3 regions of the Kitasatospora sp. NPDC054795 genome follow, and region 1 is predicted to be linked to each of the others. Evidence: riboswitches for the same ligand, from Rfam matches in the RefSeq annotation. Region 1 holds a riboswitch; each other region holds the start of a gene.
What was found. A riboswitch is a leader RNA that binds a small molecule or an ion and turns the genes downstream of it on or off. The one in region 1 is predicted to bind cyclic di-AMP.
Positions count from the first base shown of each region.

Region 1 (5,632 bases):
GCGATGTGTGGGGCCCGTGTGCACGGTGTTACGGAAGGGGCGTCGTCCGGTGCAGGAGCAGCAGCGCCACGTCGTCCGGCCGGGACCGCCGCTCGGTCACGTTCAGGGTGAGCAGATCGGCCAGCCGCTCCAGCGCCGGTGCCGGGCCGATCCGCCCCGGACCCGTCTGCCGCGCCCACAGTTCGAGCCCGCCGAGCATCCGCTGCACCGACTCGTCGTAGTCCTCCTCGCGGTCCTCGACCAGCCCGTCGGTGTACGCCAGCAGCGTTTCCCCGACCGCCAGCCGCTCCACCGCCAGTGGGTACGGCTGCTCCGGGTCCACCCCCAGCGGCGGCCCGCCCAGCAGCTCCAGCTCGACGGCCGCGGCGTCGGCGGTGATCCGCACCGGCGCCGGGTGCCCGGCCCGGGCGGCGGTCAGCGCGCCGTCGGCCGGATCCAGGGTCAGGTAGAGGCAGGTCGCGAACAGCTCGGTGTCCAGCTCGGCCAGCAGCCGGCTGGTGCGGGTCAGGGTGGCGGCCGGGTCGTGCCCGTCCGTCGCGTACGCCCGCAGCCCGCTGCGCAGTTGGCCCATCACCGCGGTGGCCTCGGCGTTGTGGCCCTGGACGTCGCCGATCACCAGCCCGATCCGGCCCTCCGGCAGACGCAGCAGGTCGTACCAGTCGCCACCGATCTGCATGCCCTCGGTGCTCGGCAGGTAGCGGGCGGCACTGGCGATCCCGGACAGCCGGGGCAGGGTGCGCGGGAGCATCGCCCGCTGCAGCTCGGAGGCCCGGTGGTGGTGGGTGTCGTACAGCCGGGCCCGCTCCAGGGACTGCGCCAGGATGCCGGCGAAGGCCGAGTACAGGGTCCGGTCCTCGCGGCTGAACACCCGCTCGGCGGCGAAGGTGATCAGGCAGGAGCCCACCTGCTGCCCGGAGGCGACCAGCGGCAGCACCGCCCAGGCGGCCGGGGCGAGCGGATCGCGCCGGGAACGGGCCGCCGAGGGTTCGCTGAACAGCGGGGCGGAGCGGGCCAGCGACCGCTGCATCACGCCCTCGGACAGGTCCGCCAGCCGGGTGAGTTCGGTGCGGCGCGGGCCCCCGTACACGGTGTGCGAGACGGGCAGCAGCCGGCCCGCGTCCACCAGGTCCAGGACGATGCCGGCGGCGCCGAGCGCCGGACGGGCGACGTCGGTGACGGCCGTGGTGACGTCCCGGACGGTCACCGCCCGGGACAGTGCCCGGGTGAGCGTCAGCAGCAGTGCCGTCCGGGCGGCGGCCGGGGAGTTCCGCTCCTCGGCCGGCGGCTGCTCCCGGTACCCGGCCTCGGCCAGCAGCCCGGCGATCCGCACCGGCCGCCCGTGCACGTCCAGCATCACCTCGCCGGACTCCTCGACCCGGGCGGGCCGGCCGCCGGGCCGCAGCACCCGGTAGCCGATCCGGTAGCGGCCGCCGGTGGCCAGCGCCTCGGCGAGCGCGGCCTGCACGTCCGGAAGGTCCTCCGGGTGGACCAGCCGGTCCAGCTCGGGGGCGGCGCCGTCCGGGGCGGCCGGGCGGCCGGCCACCCGGAACGCCTCGGCGTCCCAGTAGCTCTCGCCGGTGACCAGGTCGCGCTCGAAGGCGCCGTGCCCGGCGGCCCGCACCGCCAGCGAAAGCAGCGGGTGGGCCGGCCCGGCCGGGCGGCCGTCCGCCGCCCGCGGACCCTCGGGCAACCGGACGCCGTAGGGTGCGCGGGTGCCGTGCGGCAGATGGGCGTCGGCGTGGTCCAGCAGGTGCGAGACCCGGTGGGCGCAGGCCTCGGCGACGGTCTCCAGGACGTCCAGGTCGCGGCGCGGGACGGTGCCCCGGTGGGCCAGCGCGAGGGCGAGCACCCCGATCGGCCGCTCGTCCACGACCATCGGCAGGGCGATCACGGCCACCATCCCGGTGCCCAGTCCGGCGTTCGCGTTCGGATAGTCGACGCTGGTGTGCTCGGGGCTGAGCAGGTACGGGCGCCGCAGCCGCAGGGCCATCGCGGCGGGCAGCTCCCCGGCCGGATCGACCACGCCGTAGCGCTCGTGCGCCCAGTCCGGCAGCCCGTGCGAGGCGGTCAGCCGGAGCATCCCGGCGGAGTCCAGCAGGTACAGCGCGGACCCCTCGCCAGTGATCCAGCTCGGGCCCTCGGCCAGTACGGTGCCGAGCAGCTCGGCGGCGCTGGTGCAGCCGAGCAGCAGGCGCACGCAGCGCATCGCACTGCGCGCGGTCGGACTGTCGGCGGGCTCCAGGGGCACTGACCCTTAATACCCCATTTCCCCAAGCGGTGAATGGTTCCCCAAGAGGTGAACGGGGACCGGGCCGTCGCACCGGCACCGGCACCGGCACCGGCGCTGGAGAGGTGGCCGTCCGTGCCGGCGGCTGTCCGCGCGGGCGGTGCCGCCCTCCGGTCCGTGCGGGCCGGCCGCCTACGCGGGCCAGGCGCGGAGGCCGGTGGTGAGGGTGGCGATGAGGCGGTCGTGCGTGGTGGCGAGGTCCTCGGCCAGCCGGAAGCCGCCGGCGGTGGTGAGGGAGGCGAAACCGTGGGCGAGGGAGCGGACGGTGCGGGCGGCGTGGATCGCCTCGGAACCTTCGAGGCCGTACTCCCGCAGGACGGCGATGATCACGCCGACGAGCCGGGCGCCCGCGCGGGCCAGCTCGTCGTCGGGCTGCGGGGCCTGGGGGAGGGCGTTGTAGCGGTGCGGGTGCGCGGTGGCGTACGCGTGGTAGGCGCGCAGTACGGCGGCGACGGCGTCGTCCCCGCTGCGCCCGACGGCCGCCTCGGCCAGCCGGTCGGCCAGGTCCCCGGTGACCCGTACGGCGATCAGCAACCGCAGTTCGGCGAGGCCGCCGCTGACGTGCTTGTACAGCGAGGGAGTGGCGACCCCCGCCCGGGCGGCGACGGAGGCCAGCGTGAGGGCCTCGGAGCCCTGCTCGTCGATGAGGGCGAGGGCGTGGTCGACGACCTGGTCGGGGGTCAGTCCTACGCGGGGCATGGGTTCGGGCTCTCCGTACGGATGACGTCGGGTGGATCGGGCGGGTTCGGGCAGGAGCGGGCGGTGGGGACGGGCGGGGCTCAGCCGAGCTCGGCGAGGAACGGCAGCAGGGCGTCGGCGGTGGCCGTCGGGTTGTCGGCCATCGGGTAGTGCCCGGACCCCTCGATCATCACCTTGCGCGCGCCGAGCGCGGCGGCCTGCCGGTCGGCGACGAGCTCCGGCTTCGGGAAGTCGGGGTCCTTGCTGCCCATGACCACCAGCGCCGGGCACCGCACCGCGGCCGTCCAGCCGACCGGCGCCGAGTCGCCGTGGACGTACCCGCGGGTGGCGGTCTTCCGCCCCGGGGTGCGCAGCGCGGCGACCAGTCCGTCCACGTACGCGTCGAAGTCGGCGGGCTTGGCACCCGGGAAGGCCATCCGGCGCAGGTAGAAGCCCCAGGAGGCCGGCCAGTGGACGAGGGCGGCGCCCATCAGGCCCATGACGCCGCGCATCAGGGCGCCCGGCGGCGGGTTCTCGACGAAGGCGTTGAGCAGGACGATCCCGGCGACCCGCTCGGGCGCGTCCCCGGCGGCCCTGACGACGGTCGCCCCGGTGTAGGAGTTCCCGGCGAGGACGGCGCGCTCGATGCCGAGGTGGTCGAGCAGGGCGAGGACGTCGCCGGCGATGGCGGCCGGGCCGTAGTCGTCCCACTCGACGGAGGACTCGCCGAAGCCCCGCAGGTCCACGGTGACGACGCGGTGGCCGGCGGCGACGAGCAGCGGGCGCAGGTGCCGGTAGGCGGCCCGGCTGTCGAGCATGCCCGGGAGCAGGACGACGGGGGTGCCGTCGCCCTGCCGGGTGTCGTCGAAGGCGATCCGGCCGCCGGGAACGGTCAGGTACTGGGTGCTCGGGGTGATGGTGCCGTTCATGGGGGTCCTCCTCGGGCCGCCGGTGCGGGGCATCGGCGTGCGGGCCGATAGCCATAAAGCTAAGGCTAATAGCCTTAGCCGTCAAGCGAATGGCCGGGTGAGGGATGGAACGGAAGGAGCGGATGGAGCGGAAGGGGTGATCAGACTCCCTCCACCTTGAACGGGTCGTGCTCGCTGAGCAGCTTCTCCAGCCTGGCCTGGTCCACCCGGGTGACCATCTCGTTGGACTCCTGCCGGTCCCGGATCACCTTCGCCAGCGTGAACGCCGAGGTGACGGTGTAGAGGAGGCCGATCCCGAGGAAGGCCCTGGTCCATCCGCCGACCGGCAGGTAGGCGATCCCGAGGGCGAGGGCGACGCCCGACAGGGCGAAGGAGAGGACGGCCTGGATGTGGTACGCGGCCGTGGTGCGGGTCTGCATCGATGTGCTCATGGCGCCAGGATGTGGCCGCCCGGACGGGGCGCACATGAGTAGGAGTACTCAGATGGGGCCGTGCGCGAGGGGGGTGTTCGCCGGTGTCGTTCGTTGACGTCCGATCACTTTGCCCTAGGCTGCTCCGAACGGATGGCTTGGAATCAGAGCCTCCTAGGATTAACGTTTGATAACGCAGCGCGGTTGTCAACGCCGTACCCAGACGGCACCGTGCGCCGTCGCCTAATCCCGCCGACCCGCCTCCGGGCAGGTCAGGGAGCCGGGGAACCACGTTCCTTGGGGTGAATCGGCGGGGCTCCGGCCCAGCCGTAGGAGACCTTCCTGCTCCGAACCCGTCAGCTAACCCGGTAGGCGCGAAGGAAGGAAAGGAGCGCGCCTCCGTGGCGTCGACGCACACCCCGGCACACCCGGCCGGCTTCGCAGCCGGTACCCAGCTCCTCGACCACCCCGGCACGGACGGCCCCGAGGCCTTCGGCCCGGAGGACTTCCCCGCGGAGGTCGAGACCAACCGCCACCGGATGCCGCGTCAGACCCGCGGAGCCTCCCCACTGCTCGGCGTCACCGCCGTCGCCGCCACCCTGGGCGCCACCGGCTTCGCCTCGGCGACCCCGGCCGCCGCCCCCGCCGTCGAGGCCCCGGACGAGACCCCGGTCGCCCTCTCCGCCGACCCCGGCCTCGCGCTCGCCGCCCGCATCCAGCACCAGGCCGACAGCCAGCGCACCGCCGCCGAGGAGACCGCCCGGCTCCAGGCCGCGCAGGAGGCCGAGGCCAAGGCCGTCGCCAAGGAGGCCGAGGCCAAGCGCGCCGCCGAGGAGGCCGAGCGGGTCAAGGCCGCCGCCCTCACCCTCCCGGTGAAGGACTACCGGCTCTCCGCCCACTACGGCCAGAGCGCCCGCTACTGGGCCAACCTGCACACCGGCCTGGACTTCGCCGCCGACACCGGCACCCCGGTCTACGCGCTCGGCCAGGGCACCATCACCTCGGCCGGCTGGGCCGGCTCGTACGGCTACCGGATCGTCGAGACCCTGCCCGACGGCACCGAGATCTGGTACTGCCACCTCTCCTCGATCACCAAGGGCTCCGGCAAGGTCGCCCCCGGCCAGCAGATCGGCAAGGTCGGCGCGACCGGCAACGTCACCGGGCCGCACCTGCACATGGAGGTCCGCCCCGGCGGCGGTGCCCCGGTCGACCCGGAGCCCTGGCTCCAGCAGCGCGGCCTCAACCCCTGACCCGCGCGAGAAACCCGGCGCACCCGCGAGAGGCCCGCACACCCGCGCGAGAAACCCGACGCGCACGCACGGAGGCCC
Region 1 is NZ_JBSHAP010000129.1:25-5,656, reverse strand. It holds gene ACWGJO_RS33720 (SpoIIE family protein phosphatase) at 29-2,248, opposite strand; gene ACWGJO_RS33715 (TetR/AcrR family transcriptional regulator) at 2,420-2,986, opposite strand; gene ACWGJO_RS33710 (alpha/beta fold hydrolase) at 3,067-3,894, opposite strand; gene ACWGJO_RS33705 (YiaA/YiaB family inner membrane protein) at 4,035-4,325, opposite strand; cyclic di-AMP (ydaO/yuaA leader) riboswitch at 4,535-4,693, shown strand; gene ACWGJO_RS33700 (M23 family metallopeptidase) at 4,706-5,554, shown strand.

Region 2 (5,632 bases), on a different contig from region 1:
ACCGCTTCGACGTCATCGTCACCGCGGTCGCCCTGGCCGGTCTGCTGGCGCTGATCCGCCGCCCGGCGGTCGGCGGACTGCTGCTGGGCCTGGGCGGCATCGTCAAGATCTGGCCGCTGCTCGGCCTGATCGGCACCCCCTCCGGCCGCCGCACCCGCCGTTCCTGGACGCTGGCCGGCGCCACGGCCGTCTCGATCGGCTTCCTGCTCGCCGCCGGGATGAACGGCGCCTTCGACTTCCTGGCCTTCCAGAAGGACCGCGGCATCGAGGTCGAGTCGCTCGGCGCGCTGCCGCTGCACTTCGCCCGGCTCGCCGGCAGCTGGGACGGCAGGGTCACGATGAACTACGGCTCCCCCGAGATGCTCGGGCCGTGGGTGAGCGTGATCAGCAAGGTGATGATGGCCGGCACCGTGCTGGGCTTCGCCTGGCTGCTGCTGTGGCGCTACACCTCCAAGCGCCGCAGCGCGGCCACCATGTACGACGCGGCGCTGTGCGCGCTGCTGATCTTCGTGGTGACCAGCCGGGTGATCAGCCCGCAGTACCTGGTCTGGCTGGTCGGCGTCGCGGCGGTCTGCCTGACCGTGCGCAACAGCAGCCAGCGGCCGGTGGCGGTGCTGATCCTGCTCGCCTGCCCGCTGACCCTGGTCGAGTTCCCGACCATGTTCACCCAGGTGCTGGCCAGCGACCCGGTGGCGGTCACCGTGCTGGCCGCGCGCAACCTGCTGCTGCTGGCCGCGGCCGTGCTCTCCTGCGTCCGGCTCTGGCGCTCGACCCGCGGCGAGGCGCCGCTGCCGCCGACCGTGGTGCTGGACCGCGAGCCCGCCGCGCTGCCGTCCGCCGGCTACCCGGTGCGCCCGGGCATCGCCTACGAGCAGGACCTGCTGGACGGCATCGGCCACCCGGGCGCCCCGGCCGAGCAGCGCCGCTGATCAGCCCCTCAGCTCCGCCATCCGCGCCAGCCACTGCCGGGTGAACTCCTCCAGCCCGACGCCCAGCTCGCGGCGCATCAGCCGGTCGGTGCGGCGCTCCCGGTCCTCGCCCTGCCCGTCGGCCGCGCCGATCGCGCGGTAGAAGGCGACCAGCCGCTGCGGCCCGTGGGTGCGGGCGATCAGCTCGCAGGCCAGCCAGGACTGCTCGTAGGCCTGGGCGATGCCGGTGGCCCCGGCGGCGAAGTCCCGGTCGGCGGGCAGCGCGGTGGGCGTCCTCCCGGCGGCGACGTCCCGGGCCAGCTCGGGGGCGACCTGCTGCGGACTGCGGCCCGAGTCGCGGTACGCCGTCCAGTCGGCGACGCCCTCGGAGAGCCACAGCGGGGTCCAGGCCCGGGTGTCGGCCCTGGTCGCGACGTGGGTGGCCTCGTGGGTGATCACCACCTGGCGGCCGAAGTCGCTGAGCCGGCCGTACACCTCCGGGTTGACCAGCACCCGGTCCGCCGGGGTGTGCCACGGTGCGCCGGGGGCGGCCACGGTGACCGCCGCCATGCCCGTCCAGCCGTCCGGGTCGCCCTCCAGCAGCCGGGCGAACTGCTCCTCGGTGGCGGGCCGCTCCAGCAGCAGCCGCTCCGGCCAGGCTCCGCCCCAGACCTCGGTGACGGCGGGCACCGCCCGGTCCCCCACCGCGGCCAGCCCGGCCGGGTCGGGCCCGGCGGCCGGCCCGACCACCAGGCAGTTCGCTCCCGGAGCCGACCGGAGCGGCCCGAAGTCCCACGGCGCGGGCGGGCCGCCCGCGCTCTCCTCGCGCTCGACCCGCCAGCCGTCACCGGACCGGACCAGCTCGATCCGGCGCGGGTACACCACCGGGTACTCGTCGTACCCGGCGATCCGCACCGCCAGTTCGGCGGCGGCGGTCAGCCGCTCCGGCCCGCCGGAGGCGGCGAGCACCAGGTTGCGGTACCCCGCCCCGGCCACCGGCAGCCCGGCCCACGGCGGCGCCGAGCGCGCCCGTTCCGCCAGCGCGGCGGACACCTCGGCGTGCCGGTCCGCCGAGCGGGCCGGGGGCGCCGCCGGGGCGGCCGGAGGCAGCGACAGCTGGGCCAGCCCACCGGCCGCGAGCAGCAGCGCGCCCCGCCGGGACAGCGTCCGGCGGGGGCGGGAGCCGGATATACCGGCGGGGCCAGTGGGGTCGGCGGGGCCGGACGGCGGGGCGTTCAGAGCCGGACCACCCCGGAGACCGGCATGGCGGTGACGCTCTCGTAGCGGACCTTGGCGCCCGGGCGGGGGGCGTGCACGATCACGCCGCCGCCGGCGTACATGCCGACGTGGTGCATGTCCCGGTAGAAGATCACCAGGTCTCCCGGTCGCGCTTCGGACAGGCTGACCCGCTGCCCGGCGTACGCCTGGGCCTGCGAGGTGCGCGGCAGGGTCACTCCGGCCTGCCGCCAGCTGTAGTACATCAGACCGGAGCAGTCGAACGCGTGCGGGCCGGTGGCCCCGTAGACGTACGGGGAGCCGATCATCCGCACCGCGGCGGCCAGCGCGGCGGCCCCGCGCTCGGAGGCGGGCGGGGCGGTGCCGAGGTCCAGCCGGTCGGTGCCCCGGGTGGCGCGCTGCTCGGCGTCCCGGGCATCCTGGACCGTCAGCCGGGCCCGCTCGGCGGCGCCCAGACCGTTCAGCAGCTTCTGCGCCCTGGCCAGCCGCTGCTGGATCTGCTGCTTGCTGTCGGCGAGCGAGCGGCGGGTCCGGTCCAGCTCGTCGAGCTTGCCGGCCGCCTCGGTCCGGCGCTGGTCGAGCCGGCGCTGCCGGGCGACCAGCTCGTGCAGGGTCTCCTGCTGGCGCGCGGCGGCCTGGCCCAGGGCGCGGGCGCGGGACAGGTAGCCCTCCGGGTCGGGCGAGAGGATGAGCTGGGCGGTCTGGGTCATCCCGCCGCCGCGGTACTCGGCCCCGGCCACCGTCGCGAGGTCGCCCCGCAGCCCGTTGAGCTGGTCCTGGGCCACGGCGATCTCGCCCTGGAGGATCGTGGTCTCGCCCTGGAGCCGCCGCTGGGCCTCCTGCGCCGCGTTGGCCTTCTCGGACGCCTGCTCGGCCTCGTCGTACAGCTGTTCCACCTGCGTCTTGACGTCCTGGCGGTCGCCCGGGTCGGGACTGCCGGGGGCGGCCTGGGCGCTGCCTCCGGCGGCCACACCCAGGGCGGTGGCGGCGGCCGCGGTCAGCACCAGCGCCCGGGCGAGCAGTTGGGAACGGCGGTGCACGGGCATGGCGGCAGCGGCTCCAATCCTGCGGCGCGGCTCCCGCCGCCGCACCGGGACGGGCGGCCGTCGAGCGGGAGTCCGGTGGCAGACGTTAGCGAGTCAGGGCAAGCGAGTCCAAACCCCTGCCAACCCGAATATTCAGGCTGTTGTCGGACATTTGATCGACCCTCGGGAAAAGCCGCAGGAAAAACCGCAGGCCCGGCCTCCCCTGGGGGAGGCCGGGCCTGGAAGCGTTCGAGCGGTGATCAGACCCGCACGATGGAGGCCAGCGGCATGTTGGTGACGGCCTCGTAGCGCACCGACGCGCCCGGCTTGGGCGCGTGCAGCACCTGGCCGTTGCCCGCGTAGATGCCGACGTGGTGGGCGTCGGTGTAGAAGATCAGCAGGTCGCCGGGCTGGGCCTGGGAGATGTCCGAGCCGATCCGGGTGCCGGCCGAGGCCTGCGCCTGCGAGGTGCGCGGCAGCGACACGCCCGCCTGGTTGAACGCCCAGACCATCAGGCCGGAGCAGTCGAAGGAGCCCGGGCCGGTGGCGCCCCAGACGTACGGGCTGCCGATCTTGGAGGCGGCGGCCGAGAGCGCGGCGGCACCGCGCGAGCTGCCCGGGGCCACCTTCACCGGGGAGGAGGCGGTCGAGCCGGTCGCGAGGTCGCCGCGGCTGTTGTCGCGGGAGGCGCGGTCGGCCTGCTGCTGCTGGGCCTGGGCGGCGTCGGCCTTGGCCTTGGCGTCGGCCGCGGCCTTCTCCTCGGCCTGGCGCAGCGCCTGGCGCTCCTGCTCGGTCAGCGTGTTGAGCAGGTCCTGGGCCGCCTTCAGCTTGCCCTGGACCTCCTCCTTGGAGGTCTTCAGCTGCTGGGTGGTCGACTCCAGCTCGGCGAGCTTGCCCTGGGCCTCGTTGCGGTCCTGGTCGAGCTTGCGCTGCTGCTCCTGGAGCTCCTTCAGCTGACCCTTCTGGGTGCTGCCGGCCTGGTTCAGCGCGTCGGCCTGGCTGAGGAAGGTGTCCGGGCTGGAGGAGAACATCAGCTGGACGGTCGGGGATATTCCCCCGTTGCGGTACTGCTCGCCGGCGATCTCGGCCAGGCCGCCCTGGAGCTCGGTGACCTGGGCCTGCTGACGGGCCACCTGGTCCTGCATGCCGGAGACCTGCTTCTCCAGCTCCTGCTGCTTGGCCTGGGCCGCGTTGTAGTTCTCGGTCGCGATCTCGGCCTGCTCGTTGAGCTGGTCGACCTGCCCCTTGACCTGTTCCTTGGTCGGCTGCGGGTCGGCGTGGGCGCCTTGCGCGGAGAGGACGACGGCTGCCGCGGCGACACCGGTCAGGATCGAGACCCGGGCGCGGCCTGCGGGCTTGGGACGACGATGGGACGCCACGAAGGCGGACTCCTTCTTCCTACGTCCGCCTACCGGGTGAGCTGACGGGTTCGGGCCGGAAGCATGCCCTACGACGCCTCACGGCCGTTCCATCGGCCGACCTGGCGTCGATTCACCCCGGAGGAACGTGGTTCCCCGGCTCCGCTCCGCAGCGCCCCTAACCACTGGGCTCCCCTGTCGGGCAGTCGCTTCGACCTGCCCCGCTGCCTCACGAACTCGACGGTAACCACCGCCGCCACCCTGGCTGGGCGATCGACAGTGCGGTGGTTCAGGGCACGACCCTAGTAACTGAACCGTGATCGGTTCAAATCCTTGTCAGAAAAAAGACCAAAGATTTCCCAAGTTCTTCTGTGAAAATGACCGATGGTGACCACCGGCACACAGAAGGCTGATCGATTCTCAGCATGTGGCCGCGAAGGGGCCGAAAGCCGAACGCCACCCCCCGCACGAGGGGTGGCGCTTTTCACAGCCCCCGGAGGGGCCGCGCGGGCGTGTCGGGCCGTCAGACCCGGCGGATGGTGTTGATCGACATCGCGTCGGCCTTCATCACCTTCACCACGTCACCGGTGTGCGGCGCGTGGACCACCATGCCGTTGCCGATGTACATCCCGACGTGGTGCATGTCGTTGCCGTAGATCACCAGGTCGCCCGGCTGGGCCTGGTCCAGCGAGGGCACCCGGGTGCCGTAGTGGCCCTGCTCCTGCGAGGTGCGCGGCAGCGAGACGCCCGCCTGCCCGTACGCCCAGACCATCAGGCCCGAGCAGTCGAAGGTGGTCGAGCCGGTGGCGCCCCACACGTACGGCGAGCCCTGCTTGCTCATCGCCTTGGCCATCGCCACGGCCGCGTAGCCGCTGGCCGGCGGCAGGCTGCTGAGGTCGACCCGGTCGCTGCCGCGCGAGGCGCGGTCGTCCTGCGCCTGCTGGGCCTTCAGCGCGGCGCGGTCGGTGGCGCTCAGCGAGTTCAGCAGGTCCTGGGCGGCCTTCAGCTTGGTGTTGACGTCCGCCTTGGCCTGGTTCAGGTCCTTGGTGGTGGTGTCCAGCGAGGCGAGCACGGCGGAGGCCTCGACCTTCTCCTGGTCCAGCCG
Region 2 is NZ_JBSHAP010000088.1:13,021-18,652, forward strand. It holds gene ACWGJO_RS27785 (glycosyltransferase 87 family protein) at 1-929, shown strand, start outside; gene ACWGJO_RS27790 (hypothetical protein) at 930-1,961, opposite strand; gene ACWGJO_RS27795 (C40 family peptidase) at 2,144-3,190, opposite strand; gene ACWGJO_RS27800 (NlpC/P60 family protein) at 3,430-4,548, opposite strand; cyclic di-AMP (ydaO/yuaA leader) riboswitch at 4,559-4,712, opposite strand; gene ACWGJO_RS27805 (NlpC/P60 family protein) at 5,051-5,632, opposite strand, start outside.
Region 2: it holds a riboswitch for cyclic di-AMP, as region 1 does, so the genes downstream of both, ACWGJO_RS27800 (NlpC/P60 family protein) here and ACWGJO_RS33700 (M23 family metallopeptidase) in region 1, are expected to answer to the same signal.

Region 3 (5,632 bases), on a different contig from region 1:
GACCCGCAGCCCGTCGCCGAGGTCCAGGCCGTGGGCGGGGGCCGTCTGGTGGGCGGCCAGGGCGCGGCGGAGTACCCCGGCCATCCAGGGGCCGCCCTTGGCCAGGGCGGCGGCGGGTGCGTCGGTGCGGGTGGCGGTGACGCCGGGGAGGAGCTCGCCGACGGTGCGCAGCACCACCTCGGTCTCGCCGAGGGCGGGCAGCACCTGGTCGATGTACCGCAGGAAGCCGGGGTTGGGGCCGATCACCAGCACGCCCCGGCGCTCCAGTGCGACGCGGTGGGTGAACAGCAGGTAGGCGGCGCGGTGCAGGGCGGCCAGCGTCTTGCCGGTGCCGGGGCCGCCCTGGACCACCAGGGCGCCGGGCAGCGGGGAGCGGATCACCCGGTCCTGCTCGGCCTGGATGGTGGCGACGGCGGTGCCCATCCGGCCGGTGCGCTCGCGGCCGAGGGCGGCGAGCAGTGCGGCCTCGCCGACCAGGCCGCGCCGGCCGGACTCGTCCAGCCCGGCGAGGTCGAGCGCCTCGTCGTCCAGCCCGGTGAGGGTGCGGCCCCGGGTGTGCAGGTGGCGGCGGCGCACGACCGGGCCCGGACGGGCGGGCGTCGCGGTGTAGAAGGGGCGGGCGGCCGGGGTGCGCCAGTCGAGCAGCAGCGGTTCGTACGCGTCGTCGGTCAGGCCGGTGCGGCCGATGTAGTGGACGGTGCCGTCGCGCTCGTCGAGGCGGCCGAAGCACAGGCCGCGTTCGACCGCGTCCAGCCGGGCCGCGTGGCGGGCGGCCTCGCGGGCGCGCACCTCGCGTTCCAGCCGGGCCTGGTGGGTGCCGCCGGGGGCGGCTCCGTCGTGGGCGCCGTCGGCGGTGCGGCGGGCCCGTTCGCGCACCGTGTCGAGCCGGGAGTAGAGCCGGGTGAGGCGGGCCTGCTCGGTGCGCAGGGCCGCGGCGAGGGCGTCGCCGGGGTTTCCCGCGACCGCTGGATGTTCGCTCATCGGTGTGGTAACCTTGCGGTGAGAAGGTTGCGGTGCGCCATCTGAAAGGCGCTCAATTGACCCAGCCTACCCCAGCCGCCGACGTTCGGCGTGACCTCGGCTGTTACTCTTGCGAAGCGTGAGCGCGAAGCCCCAGATCCCCAATGTCCTGGCCTCCCGGTACGCCTCGGCGACCCTGGCCCAGCTGTGGTCCCCCGAGCACAAGGTGGTCCTCGAGCGCCACCTGTGGCTCGCCGTCCTGAAGGCCCAGCAGGACCTCGGCGTCGAGGTGCCGGCCACCGCCGTCGCCGACTACGAGCGGGTGATCGACCAGGTCGACCTCGGCTCGATCGCCGCCCGTGAGCGGGTCACCCGCCACGACGTCAAGGCCCGGATCGAGGAGTTCAGCGACCTCGCCGGGCACGAGCAGATCCACAAGGGAATGACCTCCCGGGACCTGACCGAGAATGTCGAGCAGCTCCAGATCCGCCAGTCCCTGGAGCACGTGCGCGACCGCACGGTGGCCGTCCTGGTGCGTCTGGCCAAGCTGTCCGCCCAGCACTCCGAGCTGGTCATGGCCGGCCGCTCGCACAACGTGGCCGCGCAGGCCACCACCCTGGGCAAGCGGTTCGCGTCGATCACCGACGAGCTGCTGGTCGCCTTCCGCCGCCTGGAGGAGCTGATCGCCCGCTACCCGCTGCGCGGGATCAAGGGCCCGGTCGGCACCGCCCAGGACATGCTGGACCTGCTCGGCGGCGACACCGACAAGCTGGCCGAGCTGGAGCGCCGGGTCGCCGGGCACCTCGGCTTCGAGAACGTGCTGACCAGCGTCGGCCAGGTCTACCCGCGCTCGCTGGACTTCGAGGTGCTCACCGCCCTCGTCCAGCTGGCCGCCGCGCCGTCCAGCCTGGCCAAGACCATCCGCCTGATGGCCGGCCACGAGCTGGTCACGGAGGGCTTCAAGGAGGGCCAGGTCGGCTCCTCCGCGATGCCGCACAAGATGAACACTCGCTCCTGCGAGCGCGTCAACGGCCTGGCCGTCATCCTGCGCGGCTACGCCTCGATGACCGGCGAGCTGGCCGGCGACCAGTGGAACGAGGGCGACGTCTCCTGCTCGGTGGTGCGCCGGGTCGCGCTGCCGGACGCGTTCTTCGCCTTCGACGGCCTGCTGGAGACCTTCCTGACCGTCCTCGACGAGTTCGGCGCCTTCCCCGCCGTGATCGAGGCCGAGCTGGACCGCTACCTGCCGTTCCTCGCCACCACGAAGGTGCTGATGGGCGCGGTGCGCGCGGGCGTCGGCCGGGAGACCGGGCACGAGGTCATCAAGGAGCACGCCGTCGCCTCCGCGCTGGCGATGCGCGCGGGCGCTCGGGAGAACGAGCTGCTGGACCGGCTGGCCGCCGACGAGCGGATCCCGCTGGACCGGGCCGCGCTGGACGCGCTGCTGGCCGACCGGCTGTCCTTCACCGGCGCGGCCGGTGCCCAGGTCGCCGAGGTCGTCCGCCAGGTGGAGGCCGTCGCGGCCGCCTACCCGGAGGCCGCCAAGTACGCGCCGGCCGACATCCTCTGACGTTCGGTCAGTTCAGAGTCGAGGGCCCTGCCGCCGGACCGGTGGCAGGGCCCTCGCGCGTCGTGGGGACGTGGCCGGGGTCGAGCGGCGGGGCGGTCGGTCCGCACGGCCAGTCGCAGTTCGGCTCGGCCACCGGCTGCTCCTCGGGGGCGAGCACATTGCCGCGTACGGTCGCGGAGGCGATCAGCCCGCCGGCCACCAGGAGGCCCGCGCAGATCAGCATCGCGGTGTGGAAGGCGGAGTCGACCGCGGAGGGAACCCGGTAGGCGTCGCCGCTCAGCCCGGCCAGCGCCGGCAGGGCGGCCACCGCGAGCAGGCCGGCCGCGCGGGCGGCGGCGTTGTTGACCCCGCTGGCGATGCCGGCGTGCCGGACCTCGACGGCGGCCAGCACGGTCGCCGTCAGCGGCGCGACCAGCAGCGTCATCCCGCAGCCCATCACCGTGACGGCGGGCAGCACGTCCACCCAGTACGAGGAGTCGGGGCCGATGCGCAGCATCAGCAGCACCCCGGCGGCGCACAGCAGCGGTCCGACGGTCAGCGGGACGCGCGGGCCGATCCGTTTGCCGAGGCGCCCGGCGCGCGCGGACAGCGCCAGCATCAGCACGGTGATCGGCACCAGGGCGAAGCCCGAGACCAGCGGCGAGAACCCGGACACGATCTGGAGCTGCACCACCAGCAGGAAGAAGACGCCGCTGAACGCCGCGTACACGCACAGGGTGACCAGGTTCACCGCGGTGAACAGCCGTGAGGAGAACAGCCCGAGCGGCAGCATCGGTTCGGGCGCGCGGCGCTCGACGGCCACGAAGGCGACGCCGAGCACCACCCCGATCACCCCGCTGACCCAGACCGCCGGGGACAGGCCCTCGCCGGCCGCGGTCAGCGCGTAGGTGATCGCGCCGAGCGCGAGGGCGGCGAGCACGGCGCCGAGCACGTCGAAGCGGCCGGTGGCGGCCTCGTCCCGGGTCTCCGGCACCGACCGGGTGGTCACCGCGATCACGGCGGCGGCGAGCGGCAGGTTCAACAGGAAGATCCAGCGCCAGCCGGGGCCGTCCACCAGCCAGCCGCCGAGGAAGGGGCCGATCGCGGCGGACACCCCGCCGAGGCCGGACCAGAGCCCGACCGCGGCCGAGCGGTCGTCAGGGTGGAAGACGGCCTGGAGCATGGCGAGCGAGCCGGGGGTGAGCAGCGCCCCGCCGATGCCCTGGACGGCGCGGGCGGCGATCAGCACGTGGATGTTCGGCGCCGCGGCGCAGGCCGCGGAGGCGATGGCGAACCAGACCACGCCGATCAGGAAGACCTTGCGCCGCCCGTACCGGTCGCCGAGCGCGCCGCCGAGCAGGATCAGGCCCGCCAGGGTGAGCAGATAGGCGTTCAGGGTCCATTGCAGGGACGCCAGGGAGGCGCCGAGGTCGGCGCCGATCCGGGGCAGGGCGACGTTCACCACGGTGCCGTCGAGCATCGCCATGCTGGAGCCGAGCACGGTCGCCAGTAGTACCCAGCGACCCTGCGCGGTGCCCAGGCGCAGGGTGCCGGCCTCGGAGGTGGCCACGGGCGAATCCTGCGCTGCCGGGGCGCACGTGACAAGGGTCACCGGTGGGTGTGTTGACGGTCGGCGGTGCGTGAACGGGTGGCTGCGTTCCGTCGCCGATCTCGGCGCAGGGTCGTGGATCAGTGGCGGGGGGTGAATGGGTTGTGTACGCACCGTGGGGTCCGGTCTGCGGAGGGTCACCGGAACGGGGGAGATGGTTGCCCTTTCAAGAGATCGACATTGCTTCACCCGAACGGATGGGTTTTAGTTCAGCGACCGCCCGGCCAGTCCGGACGGATCCCCCGGGTGGAACGCCGAGTCCTGCCGCTGCCCGGTGGTTCGAAACGAACTCTGTACGGCAGGAGCGGGGGACCCACAGGTAAGTCGCCGGACCGGAGTTCGCGCCTCAGGGCGCGGGCGTCCAGGACCGGCTAGGGGTGAAGCCGCGCATGCGGCCGGGCAACTCCAGCCCGAACCCGACAGCTCACCTCGCAGGCGTCGGAGAGGAAAATTCCATGCCTGCTCAGGCTCGTCGTATCGCCCTGCCCCGCGCCGCCCGTATCGGCATCGCGACCGCCGTCACCGGTGTCTCCTTCGCCCTCCCGCTCGTCACCGCGGTGAGCGCCCAGGCCCACACCGTTCCGGCCGCCCCGGCCGCGCAGGCCGCCGCCTCCACGGACGCCAAGTCGGCCGCGCCGGCCGCTGCCCCGGCCGCCCAGGCCGCGCAGGAGAGCTACCGCGTCGTCAGCGGCGACACCCTGTCCAAGATCGCCGACGCCAAGAACGTCGAGGGCGGCTGGCACGCGCTGTACGAGCAGAACCGCTCGGTCGTCGGCGCCAACCCGAACCTGATCTTCCCGGGCCAGCAGCTCGCGCTGTCGGGCCACGCCGCCGCGCCGGCCGCCGACGCCGCCCCGGCCAAGCCGGCCGCCCCGGCGAAGCCCGCCCAGCCGGCCGCCCCGGCGACCCAGGCCGCCGAGCCGCAGGCCCAGGTCCAGGTGAAGACCGAGGCCGCCAAGCCGTCCGCCCAGCTCCAGACCCAGCTGCAGGTCGCCGCTCCGGCCCCGGTCGTGACCGCCACTCCGGTCGCCGCCGCCACCTCCGGCTTCGTCGCCCCGCTGGCCAACCCGAAGCTCGGCACCGCCTACGGCGTGGCCGGCTCGATGTGGGCCTCCGGCCACCACACCGGCCAGGACTTCGTCGCCTCCACCGGCACCCCGCTGCGCGCCGTCGCCAACGGCGTCGTGGTCAAGGCCGGCAACGGCGGCGCCTACGGCAACGAGGTCGAGATCAAGCTCGCCGACGGCCACTACGCCGAGTACGCGCACCTCTCCTCGATCGGCGTGAGGATCGGTCAGACCGTCACCGTCGGCCAGCAGATCGGCCTCTCCGGCGCCACCGGCAACGTGACCGGCCCGCACCTGCACTTCGAGATCCGCAACGGCTCGGAGTACGGCTCGGACATCAACCCGGTCGCCTACCTGCGCGCGCACGGCGTCGCGCTCTGACCCGGGGCCGCTGAGCCCCGAGGGTTTCTGAACCACCGCTGCTGCGGGGCGAATCGATCCTCCGGG
Region 3 is NZ_JBSHAP010000080.1:100-5,731, reverse strand. It holds gene ACWGJO_RS26240 (HelD family protein) at 1-981, opposite strand, end outside; gene purB (adenylosuccinate lyase) at 1,091-2,530, shown strand; gene ACWGJO_RS26230 (MFS transporter) at 2,538-4,079, opposite strand; cyclic di-AMP (ydaO/yuaA leader) riboswitch at 4,434-4,571, shown strand; gene ACWGJO_RS26225 (M23 family metallopeptidase) at 4,574-5,566, shown strand.
Region 3: it holds a riboswitch for cyclic di-AMP, as region 1 does, so the genes downstream of both, ACWGJO_RS26225 (M23 family metallopeptidase) here and ACWGJO_RS33700 (M23 family metallopeptidase) in region 1, are expected to answer to the same signal.